Regions from separate parts of the Bacillus shivajii genome, predicted to be linked through region 1. Evidence: predicted binding sites of a transcription regulator. Region 1 holds the regulator's gene; the other holds the start of a gene.
The links. The regulator Rex, encoded in region 1, represses fermentation and respiration genes when NADH is low (regulators of the CRP and FNR family bind a similar motif). The targets are predictions, from matches to a motif close to TTGTGAAATATTTCACAA.

Region 1 (5,831 bases):
TACGTCTGGAACGCTCTACCCTACTTCGTTTCATTCAGATGAAGAAGGCTTAACTGGATTCGAAGTTGAAATCACTCGTGAAGCGGCTCAGCGCTTAGACCTTGATGTTGAGTTTACCGAAATGGGTTTTGACGGGATGCTAACGTCTATTAACAGTGGTCAAGTTGACTTTGCAGTAAATGATATTGATATTAATGAACGCCGAGAAGAAGACTTCCTATTTACAGATCCTTATAAGTTCTCTTATGGGTCGATGATCGTTCGCCCAGATGATCACTCTGGAATCGAAACATTAGAAGACCTTGAAGGGAAGCGTCATGGTGGTGCAGCAACAACGATTTATATGCAGATTGCAGAAGAGCATGGTGCTGAAGGAGTTACGTATGAAAATGTCACAAACGACACATATTTACGTGACATCGAAAATGGTCGTCTTGATGTTGTCATGAACGATTATTATTTACAATCACTAGCGATCGAAGCTTTACCTGAAATTGATGTTGTTATTCACCCTGATCTATTTTTCCATCCTAATAACCAAGCAATGATTATGAAAAAAGATCATGTTGTACTACAAGAAAACTTAAACCGTGTCATTAATGAAATGCTTGAAGATGGAACAATTACAGAACTATCCGAGCAATTTTTCGGCGGGCAAGATGTATCACAAGAGCCGGAAATTGACTTTGCTGACGAATAATAAAGGAGAATCTTTATGAGAGAGATACAATGGGAATACATTTTCGATCCACAATTAGCAATTGAATCCTTCCCGTATGTCATGCAAGGCATTTGGTACACGCTTTTTATCTCTCTCGTCAGTTTGGCCATAGGACTAGTCATTAGTTTATTTTTAGCGATCGCACGCTCTTCCTCTAGAGCGTGGCTTCGCTGGCCTGCTAGAACATACATCTCGTTTATGCGCGGTGTACCAATCCTAATCATCCTATTTTTACTCTATTTCGGCTTTCCTTACATCGGGATTCAGTTTAATGCAGTTACCGCAGCGATCATAGGTTTTAGTTTAAATAGTGCTGCATATATGGCTGAAATTAACCGTTCTGCGATCGCAGCTGTTCCAAAAGGACAATGGGAAGCAGCGAGATCACTCGGGTTATCTTATTGGATGACAATGCGAAAAGTCGTTTTGCCACAAGGGTTTCGTATCGCAGTCCCCCCGCTTTCAAATGTGATGCTCGATTTAATCAAAGCCTCATCACTTGCGGCAATGATTACCGTACCGGAAATTTTCCAAATGTCTCGGATCGTTGCTGGGCGAGAAATGGACTATATGACGATGTTTATTTTGGTTGCCCTCATTTATTGGGGGATCTGTTCGGTGATGACTGTTCTACAAAACTATTTAGAAAAGCGCTTTGAAAAATATGATGCTTATTAACGTAAAAGAAGAGGCTGACAATTTCGTCAGCCTCTTCTTTTATCACTAGTAAACAAATTAACAACTTTGACGCCCTATCCTTTTATTCATTTACTACTTTCGCTTTCATTTCTTCCTCTTTTTGTTGCTTCTTATATTCCTTACCTAGTAATAACCCTGCTGGAATAGAGATTAGTGTTAGTACTGCAATGACTAAAAACCCTTCTGTAATTGCCTGAATGCTTGCTTCTTCAAGCGTCATACCATTTGCTGCCATAACTTGAGCTCTACGAACCTCAAAGTAAACGGATATAAACACAATACCTAAAGCCGAACTCATTTGCCTTAATACATTATTCATCGCAGATCCGCGTGATATGAACTTCTCAGGAATCGCATTCATTCCGGTAGTTGTTGCTGGCATTGTACTAAGGCCCATCCCTATACCTCTTATGGCGTTAAGTACAAACAATACCCAAATCGCCGTTTGTAAGTCGATAAAACCGAATAAAAGCGTTCCAACCGTTGAAAAAATAAGACCACTTGTTACGACAAGTGAAGGTCCTTTTTTATCAAGGATTCTCCCACCTACCGTCATAAATATTCCTGCGAGTAAAGCTGCTGGTAAAAAGACAAGACCTGTCATAATGGCTCCGTAACCATACACATTTTGTACAAGCAGTGGGATGAGAAAAATTCCACCAAACAAACTAATTGAACTAATAATTGCGACCCAAACACTGTATGCGTAAGCTTTAATTTTAAATATCGATAGATCTAGTAAAGGTTGTTCTGTTTTGTTTTCGATTTTCACAAAGAAATACAATGCAATAGCCCCGATGATCAATAACGATATATTCAGTGGGTCATATAAATGCGCGAGTTCACTAATTCGCCCTAAAGCAAGTAAGATCGCCCCAACTCCAAGGGTCACTGTGACAAACCCGCTTCGGTCAAACTTCAAATTGTCTGCTCGCTTCGTTCGCTTTAGATAAAGCATTGAAAAGGTTAATCCTAAAAGACCTGTCGGTATATTACATAAGAATAACCATTGCCATGTACCAAGTTCAATAATGAAACCACCTAATGTAGGTCCAATCGTTGGTGCCATCATCGCTGCAATTCCCCAAATCCCAGTCGCCATCCCTCGTTCTTTTTTCGGGAACACTTGGAAAATGAACACCATGGAAAGGGGCATAATAAATCCGCCACCGACTCCTTGAAGCCCACGGAAAAAAATGAGTGATGATAGATTCCATGAAAACGACCCTAATAGAGACCCTAATAAGAAGAGGGAAACGCCAAACAAATACATTTCCTTCTTTCCGAACTTATCACTTAAAAAACCTGTAAGTGGCATCGTAATCCCCATGGTTACCATGAAGATCGTAATTACCCAACCAGCCGAAACAGCATCGGCATCAAAAACCTCCATGATATGTGGAACAGCTGGATTTAACATACTGTTATTTAAAATGACTGTAAATGTACCAAGTAACACAGAAATTAATACGAGCCATTTATGTGGAATTTTACTCATGTTTTCACCTGATTCCCTTATTAGTTAGCCAAAATGTTCGATTCTCGAAATATATAATTCTACTATACCAAAACATGTGTATGATTTCATGATAGAATTTAGGACTTTTTTGGAAATCAAAAACAAGTTCTTCCTATACAAAAAGCTGCAGGTACATTTCTCCCACAGCTTGTCTAAGTGATGACACTTATATATCGTTTTTGTTCCGTTTTCCAACAATGAAAGGGTATCAACCGTTTCATTACATTGGATAATGTTTCAAGAAGTAGATAAGGGATTGAAGTTCTACAGATAAATCAATATGATGAACTCGGACGTTGTCTGGTACAGATAACCTTGCTGGTGTAAAGTTTAAGATCCCTTTAATTCCAGCATCTACTAACTGATCAGCAATCCCTTGCGCTGCTGCTGAAGGGACAGTTAACATTGCCACTTCTGCTTCACCAGCTATGCGTTCTTTTACTTCATCTAAATGATAAATGGGAACGCTTCCAATTTTTTGACCGACCTTGCTTTCATCAACATCAAATGCCATCTCAATTCTCATATTGTTACTTTTCGTAAAGTTGTAATTTAATAAGGCAGTCCCTAAGTTACCGACACCTACTAAAATAACCTTTCTTATTTCATCTTGATCTAATGTTTTTCTAAAAAAGGTTAATAAATAATTGACGTTGTAACCATACCCTTTCTTTCCTAGCGCGCCGAAATAGGAGAAATCCCTTCGAATCGTCGCTGAATCGACTTTTACTGCTTCACTTAACTCTGTTGAAGATACACGATTTTTCCCTGATGCTTGCAAGCTTTCTAAAAAACGATAATATAACGGCAGCCTTTTTGCAGTTGCTTGCGGTATTTTTGTTTGATCGATATCCATTTTTTTCGCCTCCCACCATCATGAATTGGTTCAATCGCTCTTTTATCTCTTGTAGTCGCCGCTCTTTCCGCCGGTTTTCTCCTGCAAGAAAGTCTCGCCAATGACCATTCCTTTATCTATAGCTTTACACATATCATAAACTGTAAGTGCTGTTGCTGATGCAGCTGTTAACGCCTCCATCTCTACTCCTGTGCTCCCTTTCGTCTTCACACCAACTTCAATAAGAAGAATGTATGTTTCTTCACTTACTTCCCAGTCAAAATGAATATCCACACCTGAGAGTGATAATGGATGACACATTGGAATCCATTGCGATGTATTTTTGGCCGCCATTACTCCTGCTACTTGTGCAACGGAAAGAACGTCACCTTTTTTCATCGTTCCTGCAGTAATGCCCTCGTAAATATCTTTTGTCACTTGGACACTGCTTTTCGCCACAGCTGTGCGAACCGTTTCTTGTTTGTCAGAAATATCGACCATTTTTGCTCGACCTTGGTCATTAAAATGTGTAAACGAACCCATCGGTGCCCCTCCTTTTGTCTCTTCGTCTATTGTACACCATAGTTGGACAAACTGCACAATCCTTCTCTAGATTAGCAAGAATTCATGTTCCACTTTACTACAAATGTTGCCACTTTGCGTAACAGTCATGTACACTTATTTTGTAATGACCCAATGATGTGGTGAGGATGAAATAATATGATTTTATTACAATGTGTACAAATAACAAAGTCCTTTGGGGCTGAAACAATATTATCCAATGTAAAACTTGAAGTCCAAAGTCGTGAACGAATTGCTCTTGTCGGTCGAAATGGCGCAGGCAAGTCAACATTGTTAAAAATTATATCAGGAGAACTATCTCATGACTCTGGAGATATTATTATCCCTAAAAACGTTGAAATCGGTTATTTAGCCCAACATAGTGGCTTAAATACGAACCGCTCAATTTGGGATGAAATGATGTCTGTTTTCACCCATTTAAAACAAATGGAGAAACATTTACGAGAATTAGAAGAAAAAATGAGCAACCCAAGTGCACCAAACTATGAAAAAGTATTGCAAGAATATGATCAATTACAACAAGACTTTAAAGATCAAGGCGGTTACCAATATGAAGCCGACATTCGCAGTATTTTATCTGGGTTAAACTTCTCTGATTTTGATTACGATACACCGATATCCAGTTTAAGTGGTGGTCAAAAAACAAGACTCTCTTTAGGCAAATTGTTATTAACGAAGCCAGACCTTTTAATTTTAGACGAACCGACAAACCACCTAGACATAGATACACTCACTTGGTTAGAAAACTATTTAGCTGGCTATCCCGGAGCAATACTCGTTGTCTCGCACGACCGATACTTTCTCGATCGAATCGTAGATTATGTATACGAGCTAACCTTTCATTCAACAGTGAAGTTCACCGGAAACTACAGTGCGTACTTAGAGGAAAAAGCAAAACGCCTCGAGCTTGAAATGAAAATGTATGAAAAACAACAAGGTGAAGTGAAAAAGTTGGAAGACTTCGTCCAGAGAAACATTGCTCGTGCTTCAACAAGTAATCGTGCCAAAAGCCGTCGTAAACAGCTTGAACGAATGGAGCTGATGACAAGACCAAAAGATGATGATAAATCTGCAAATTTCCAATTTGATATAGACCGACAAAGTGGAAATGATGTGTTAACACTGCAAAACGTAACAATCGGTTATGATGGCGAACCATTAGCAACAAACATTGAATTAAAACTTGAACGTGGTGAAAGTGTTGCATTAATTGGACCTAATGGAATCGGAAAATCAACACTCATTAAAGCGATCGCCGACAAAATAAAACCGATCACCGGGCAAATTCAATACGGCAGTAACGTAAAGATCGGTTACTACGATCAAGAACAGACAGAACTTACCTCTAATAAAACGGTCCTACAAGAGCTATGGGATGAATACCCGCAAACGCCTGAAAAGGAGATCCGCACAGTTCTCGGAAATTTCTTATTTAGTGGCGATGATGTTCTTAAAATTGTTTCAGACTTAAGTGG
Region 2 (5,831 bases), 2.1 Mb from region 1:
TTAATTGCTTGGGGTTGTATAGGATCACTAGGAATTACATTCGGCCTTGTTTTCGGATGGGTATACTTTAAACTTGTTGATCCTACAACGTATCAAATCGTTGTCTTTAACATTCCAACAATCACATTACAAGCGAATGGTTGGTTTGCACAAATCGTTTATAACGGGTTAAATATCACATCCATTATGCTACTAATTGGTTTAATTATGGCGATTGCACGACGGATTAATAACCACGATACGAAAGTGACAGAAAGAGCAGAATTTGACTTGTTTCCACTGTACGTACTACTTGCAGTTACAGTAACAGGGTTACTACTTACATTATCCTATAAATTTTTAGGTGGCTGGATGCACAGTTATATGGCTTTAGTTCACCAATTTACAGTCGTTGTATTTCTCGTTTACTTCCCATTCGGAAAGCTGTTCCACTTACCGATTCGTCCGATGGCAGCATCTGTTCCGATGAACTACCAAGAAACGCCTGAAGTTGATACGAAAAGTTGCTACGGTTGTAACGAACTTTACTCAAATGATGACCAAATTACAGATGTTCAAGGAATTTTAGGAAAGCAAGCATTTGACTTTGAAACAGAAGAAGGGAAGCAGTTAAGCGATTACTGCCCAGCATGCCGAAGAAAGATTCGTGTCATGAGTCAGTTAAATATGAAATCTTCATTCGGTAAACATGAACCAGAACCAATTCAAACGAACAACGGTATTCACATGCCAGGGTTTGGGCGAAAGCGATCAGATGAATTTTACGAGGAAGCCGTAAAGGAGGAAAAATAAAAATGACTGAATTTGTAACGAAACCAGGTGTGAAAAACCTACATCATAAAGGTGAAAAATTAATTACAACACACTGTTGCTACTGTGGTATGCAGTGTGGGATGCATATAAGACTAAATGAGAAAACGAAAGAAGTTGTCGGTGTTGAGCCTAGGTATGACTGGCCGGTAACACTCGGAAAAATGTGCCCGAAAGGGGTTACTGCTTATCAAACGGTTGATCATGAAGAGCGTATTACAAAACCTTTAATCAAGAAAAATGGAAAGTTTGTTGAAAGTAGCTGGACAGAGGCTCTTGACTTAATCGAAAAGAACTTCAAAGGCTTGCAAGAAAAACATGGCAACGATGCACTGAGTGTATTTGGTGGTGTATCGATGACTAATGAGAAGTGTTACCTTGTTGGGAAATACGCACGAGTTGGACTAGGAACAAGGTTTGTCGATTATAACGGACGATTCTGTATGTCATCTGCAGCAGGTGGATTTATGAAAACATTAGGTATTGACCGAGGATCTACATTACCATGGCCAGAGCTTGAGCATACAGATTGCTTTTTTATGGCAGGTTCAAACACGGCAGAATGTCACCCAACTTCCATTCAATGGTTATGGAAAGCACGTGATAAAGGGGCCAAAATGATCGTTGCTGACCCCCGTGAAACACCAACAGCTCGAATCGCTGATGTTCATTTAGATTTAAAGGCTGGAACAGACTCGGCACTTGCAAACGGTATGCTGCACTTACTCATAAAAGAAGGGTATGTAGACCAGCAGTATGTAGATGAAAGATGTAATAACTATGAAGAATTGAAAGCTTCAGTAGAAAAATTCACACCAGAATATACTTCCGAGATTACTGGTATTGTGGTAGAAAAACTGATAAAAGCCGCTCACATTTATGGTCAGTCACCTCGTTCAGTCGTTATGTTTGCTCGTGGTGTTGAACAGCAAAGTAAAGGGGTCGACAACGTTACATTATATACGTCAATGGCATTACTACGAGGCCAAATTGGTAAATTCGCCTCAGGTGTTGCGACGTTTACAGGACAAGGAAACGGTCAAGGCGGACGTGAGCATGGACAAAAAGCAGATGCCTTACCAGGTTACCGAAAAATTGATAACCCAGAGCATGTCGAGTACGTTTCAAGTGTATGGGGCATTGATCCATCAGAAATGCCAAAAGCAGGAGTTTCAGCATACGAAATGTTCGGTGAAATTCAAAAAGGAAACATACGCGCAATGCATGTCATTTGTAGTAATCCTGCAGTATCTGCACCAAATAACAATTACATTTGGGATAGCTTCAAAAAATTAGACTTTATGGTTGTCAGTGACTTCTTCTTATCAGAAACAGCTGAATTTGCAGATGTTGTTCTTCCAACTACGACATGGGCAGAAGATGAAGGAACGACAACAAACCTTGAAGGACGCGTTATCCGAATCCGTAAGGTTAAAGATCCTGTTGGTGAGTCGAAGACAGATTGGCAGATCATGAACTTAATTGCAGAACGTATGGGTAAAAAGAAATATTTTAATTATGAAAGTGTTCCTGAGATTTTCGAAGAATTCAAGTTAGCATCTAGTGGTGGAAAAGCAGACTACTATGGAATGACTTACGATCGAATTGAAAAAGAAGATGGTATCTTTTGGCCATGTCCTGAAGAAGGGCACCCTGGAACACCAACGATGTTTAAAGATTCATTTGGAACACCAGATGGCAAAGCAAACTTACCTGCTGTCGATTGGCAAGAGCCAGATGAAAACCCAGACAACGAGTATCCGCACACATTAACAACAGGACGTGTCGTGTTCCACTATTTATCAGGTACACAGACAAGAAGAACGAAATTCTTAATGGAGAAATGTCCTGAACCATATGCGGAAATGCACCCAGCTCTTGCATCACAATATAACCTACAAGACGGAGAAGACATTGTTTTAGAAACGAAACGAGGATCCATGACTTTAAAAACGAGACTTACGAAGGCGATTCGTGAAGATCATATCTTTGTTCCTTATCACTGGGGGAAAGAGCTTTCAGTTAATAAGCTTACAAACCCTGCGTTAGACCCAACATCAAGAATGCCAGAATTTAAAGTGTGTGCCGTCAAACTCAAAAAGGCATAAAGAAAAAGCTGGAGGAGGAAACGAACATGAAAAAAGTAATGTATTTAGAATTTGAGCGCTGTATCGGTTGTCGATCCTGCCAAGCTGCCTGTATTGAGTGTGGCGGGCACGATGGCAAGGAACGAAACTACGTAGAATATCTTGATTTCTTTGAAAGTCGTCAAACATTCCCAATGATGTGTATGCAATGTAAAGATCCTGCATGTGCGAAAGTATGTCCGGCAAATGCGATCCAAATTACTGAAGAGGGTGTCGTATTATCAGCGATGGAAGAAAAGTGTATCGGTTGTCGTAACTGTACATTTGGCTGTCCATTTGGTATTCCGAAATTCGACTTTGAAGAAAACAAAATGTACAAATGTGACATGTGTTATGACAGAAGTAAACATGACATTGCACCAATGTGTGCTTCCGTTTGTCCAAGTGATGCGATCCGCTTCATTGATTACGATGAAATGATGGAGCTTCGTAGAAAACGTACGAGAATGAATTTAATTGAAGGAAAGAAGCCTTCTGAAAATGATAAATGGCAATATGTACCGGAATTTTTCGGAGTGTACTCAGATTAAAGAAAGAAGAAAGAGGTGACAACAAATGTCAAAAGAATGTAAAAAAGCAAGAAACATGAAGCGTTCAAAGGACGATATGGTCAACCTCATTGACAATGTAGAACAAAAGGACGATATGACATATAATCGCCGTGCATTTATAAAAACAGCAGTTGGTGCTTCAATGGCTTTAGGTTTATCTACTGTACCATTTAGTGTTAGAGCAATGATTGGTATTTCAGAACCAGATTACGATCGTGTAGAAATTGCTCGTCTAGAAGATATACCAAAAGGTGAGTCTGTCAAATTTAATTACCCGACAGAAGATGACCAGGCGCTTTTAGTTCATACAGTCAATGGAGAACTTGTAGCATATAACTCAGCTTGTACACATCTAATGTGTCCTGTATTTTATGAAAAAGAGCAAGATGTTCTCCTATGCCCATGTCATTCTGGTTACTTTGATGTTCAAAATGGGCACCCAATTAAAGGTCCGCCACAACGTGAATTACCACTGATTGAAATTGAAGTTGATAACGGAGTTGTGTATGCGGTAGGGAGGCAGTATCGCCATGGGTAAAAAAGGATATCTAGTGATACTTTTTATAACACTGGCAGTCAATGTTGTTATGTTGCAATGGACAATCGATTCATTTTTAGGCAGAGAGTATGAAAAAATTATGATTTTTTCAGGAGTAGCAATTGTGATGTCATTTGTAGCTCTGATGGCATACTTGCAATGGAGAAAGATCGAATATAAATCTTAGCTAAAATGTGAATAGGGGGAGGAAAGTCAAATACTCCCCCCTTAAAAAAATTAGTTTACCATTAAATTTGAACATTTTGTGAAATGTTGAACATGAAGGGGGAGGGATTTACATGGCTAGAATAAAGACATGGAACCCTGAAGATGAACAATTTTGGGGAAAAGAAGGAAAAAGGCACGCAAGACGAAATTTATGGGTATCGGTACCGGCATTATTTTTAGCCTTTGCTGTATGGCAAATTTGGTCGGTTGTAGCCGTAAATTTAAACGAAGTAGGCTTTAACTTTACTGAAGGTGAGCTATTCTTATTAGCTGCACTTCCAGGATTAACAGGTGCAACGTTACGAGTGTTCTATACATTTCTTGTTCCAATATTCGGAGGGAGAAACTGGACAGTTATTAGTACAGCCTCTCTATTAATTCCAGCAGTCGGAATTGGTATTGCTGTACAAAATCCGGAAACGAGCTTTTTAACAATGGCGATCTTAGCGGCACTTTGTGGTTTTGGTGGCGGTAACTTCGCATCAAGTATGTCTAATATCAGCTTCTTCTATCCAAAGAAAGCGAAAGGTACTGCACTTGGTATTAACGCAGGAATCGGTAACTTAGGTGTTAGTGCTGTTCAATTATTATCACCATTAGTTATTACAGTAGCGATGTTCAGTACATTTGCAGGAGCTCCTCAATATTTAGGAGACGGAACGGCAGTATACATGCAAAACGCAGCATTTATTTGGGTCATTCCAATCATTATTACAACAATTGCCGCATTTTTCTGGATGGATAATCTTCCTGGTGTTAGTGCGTCATTTAAAGAGCAAGCAGTTATTTTCAAAAACAAACATACATGGATTATGACATGGTTATATACAATGTGTTTCGGTTCATTTATCGGTTATGCAGCAGCGTTCCCATTACTTACGAGAACTGAATTTCCTGAAGTAAATGCTTTCCAATTTGCGTTTATCGGTCCATTACTTGGTGCATTGATCCGTCCGGTAGGAGGTTGGTTATCAGATAAATTTGGTGGTGCCTTTATCACATTTTGGGATATTGTCTTAATGATCGTTTCAACATTAGGTGTTATGTACTTCTATAATGCGGGTAACTTTACTGGATTTTTAATTATGTTTATTATTGTCTTTATTTCAACAGGTATTGCGAACGGGTCGACATTTAGAATGATTCCATTCATCTTTAACCAAAAAGAAGCGGCAGCAGTATTAGGTTTTACATCAGCGATTGGTGCTTATGGAGCATTTATTATTCCTTCTGTGTTCGGCTGGTCGATTGAATCAACAGGAACAGCGAACTTAGCGTTAATCTTATTCATCGTTTATTATCTCATCAGTTTAGTGGTCAACTGGTACTTCTATTCTAGAAAGAATGCAGAAGTGAAATGTTAACGGCAAAAAAATAAAGGAGATGGGCGTCGTATGAAAGCGAAAGAATTGTTTCAATTTAAAAATGAAAGAACAAAAATGTTACACCTTACATGGATTGCTTTCTTTGTCTCCTTCTTTGCTTGGTTTAACATGGCACCTTTAGCAGGGACGATGGTCCAGTCAGTAGGGTGGCTGACAATGGACCATATCGCTG

Region 2: a site for Rex is predicted at 4,310-4,327, ahead of LGQ02_RS14135 (NarK family nitrate/nitrite MFS transporter). Genes of this name have one in related genera too.

The regions. Positions count from the first base shown of each region.
Region 1 is NZ_CP084703.1:526,776-532,606, reverse strand. It holds gene LGQ02_RS02675 (transporter substrate-binding domain-containing protein) at 1-700, shown strand, start outside; gene LGQ02_RS02670 (amino acid ABC transporter permease) at 716-1,399, shown strand; gene LGQ02_RS02665 (MDR family MFS transporter) at 1,482-2,918, opposite strand; gene LGQ02_RS02660 (redox-sensing transcriptional repressor Rex) at 3,160-3,795, opposite strand; gene moaC (cyclic pyranopterin monophosphate synthase MoaC) at 3,838-4,317, opposite strand; gene LGQ02_RS02650 (ABC transporter ATP-binding protein) at 4,495-5,831, shown strand, end outside.
Region 2 is NZ_CP084703.1:2,897,835-2,903,665, reverse strand. It holds gene LGQ02_RS14160 (MFS transporter) at 1-792, shown strand, start outside; gene fdhF (formate dehydrogenase subunit alpha) at 795-2,918, shown strand; gene LGQ02_RS14150 (4Fe-4S dicluster domain-containing protein) at 2,945-3,487, shown strand; gene LGQ02_RS14145 (QcrA and Rieske domain-containing protein) at 3,513-4,046, shown strand; gene LGQ02_RS14140 (hypothetical protein) at 4,039-4,233, shown strand; gene LGQ02_RS14135 (NarK family nitrate/nitrite MFS transporter) at 4,346-5,638, shown strand; gene LGQ02_RS14130 (NarK family nitrate/nitrite MFS transporter) at 5,669-5,831, shown strand, end outside.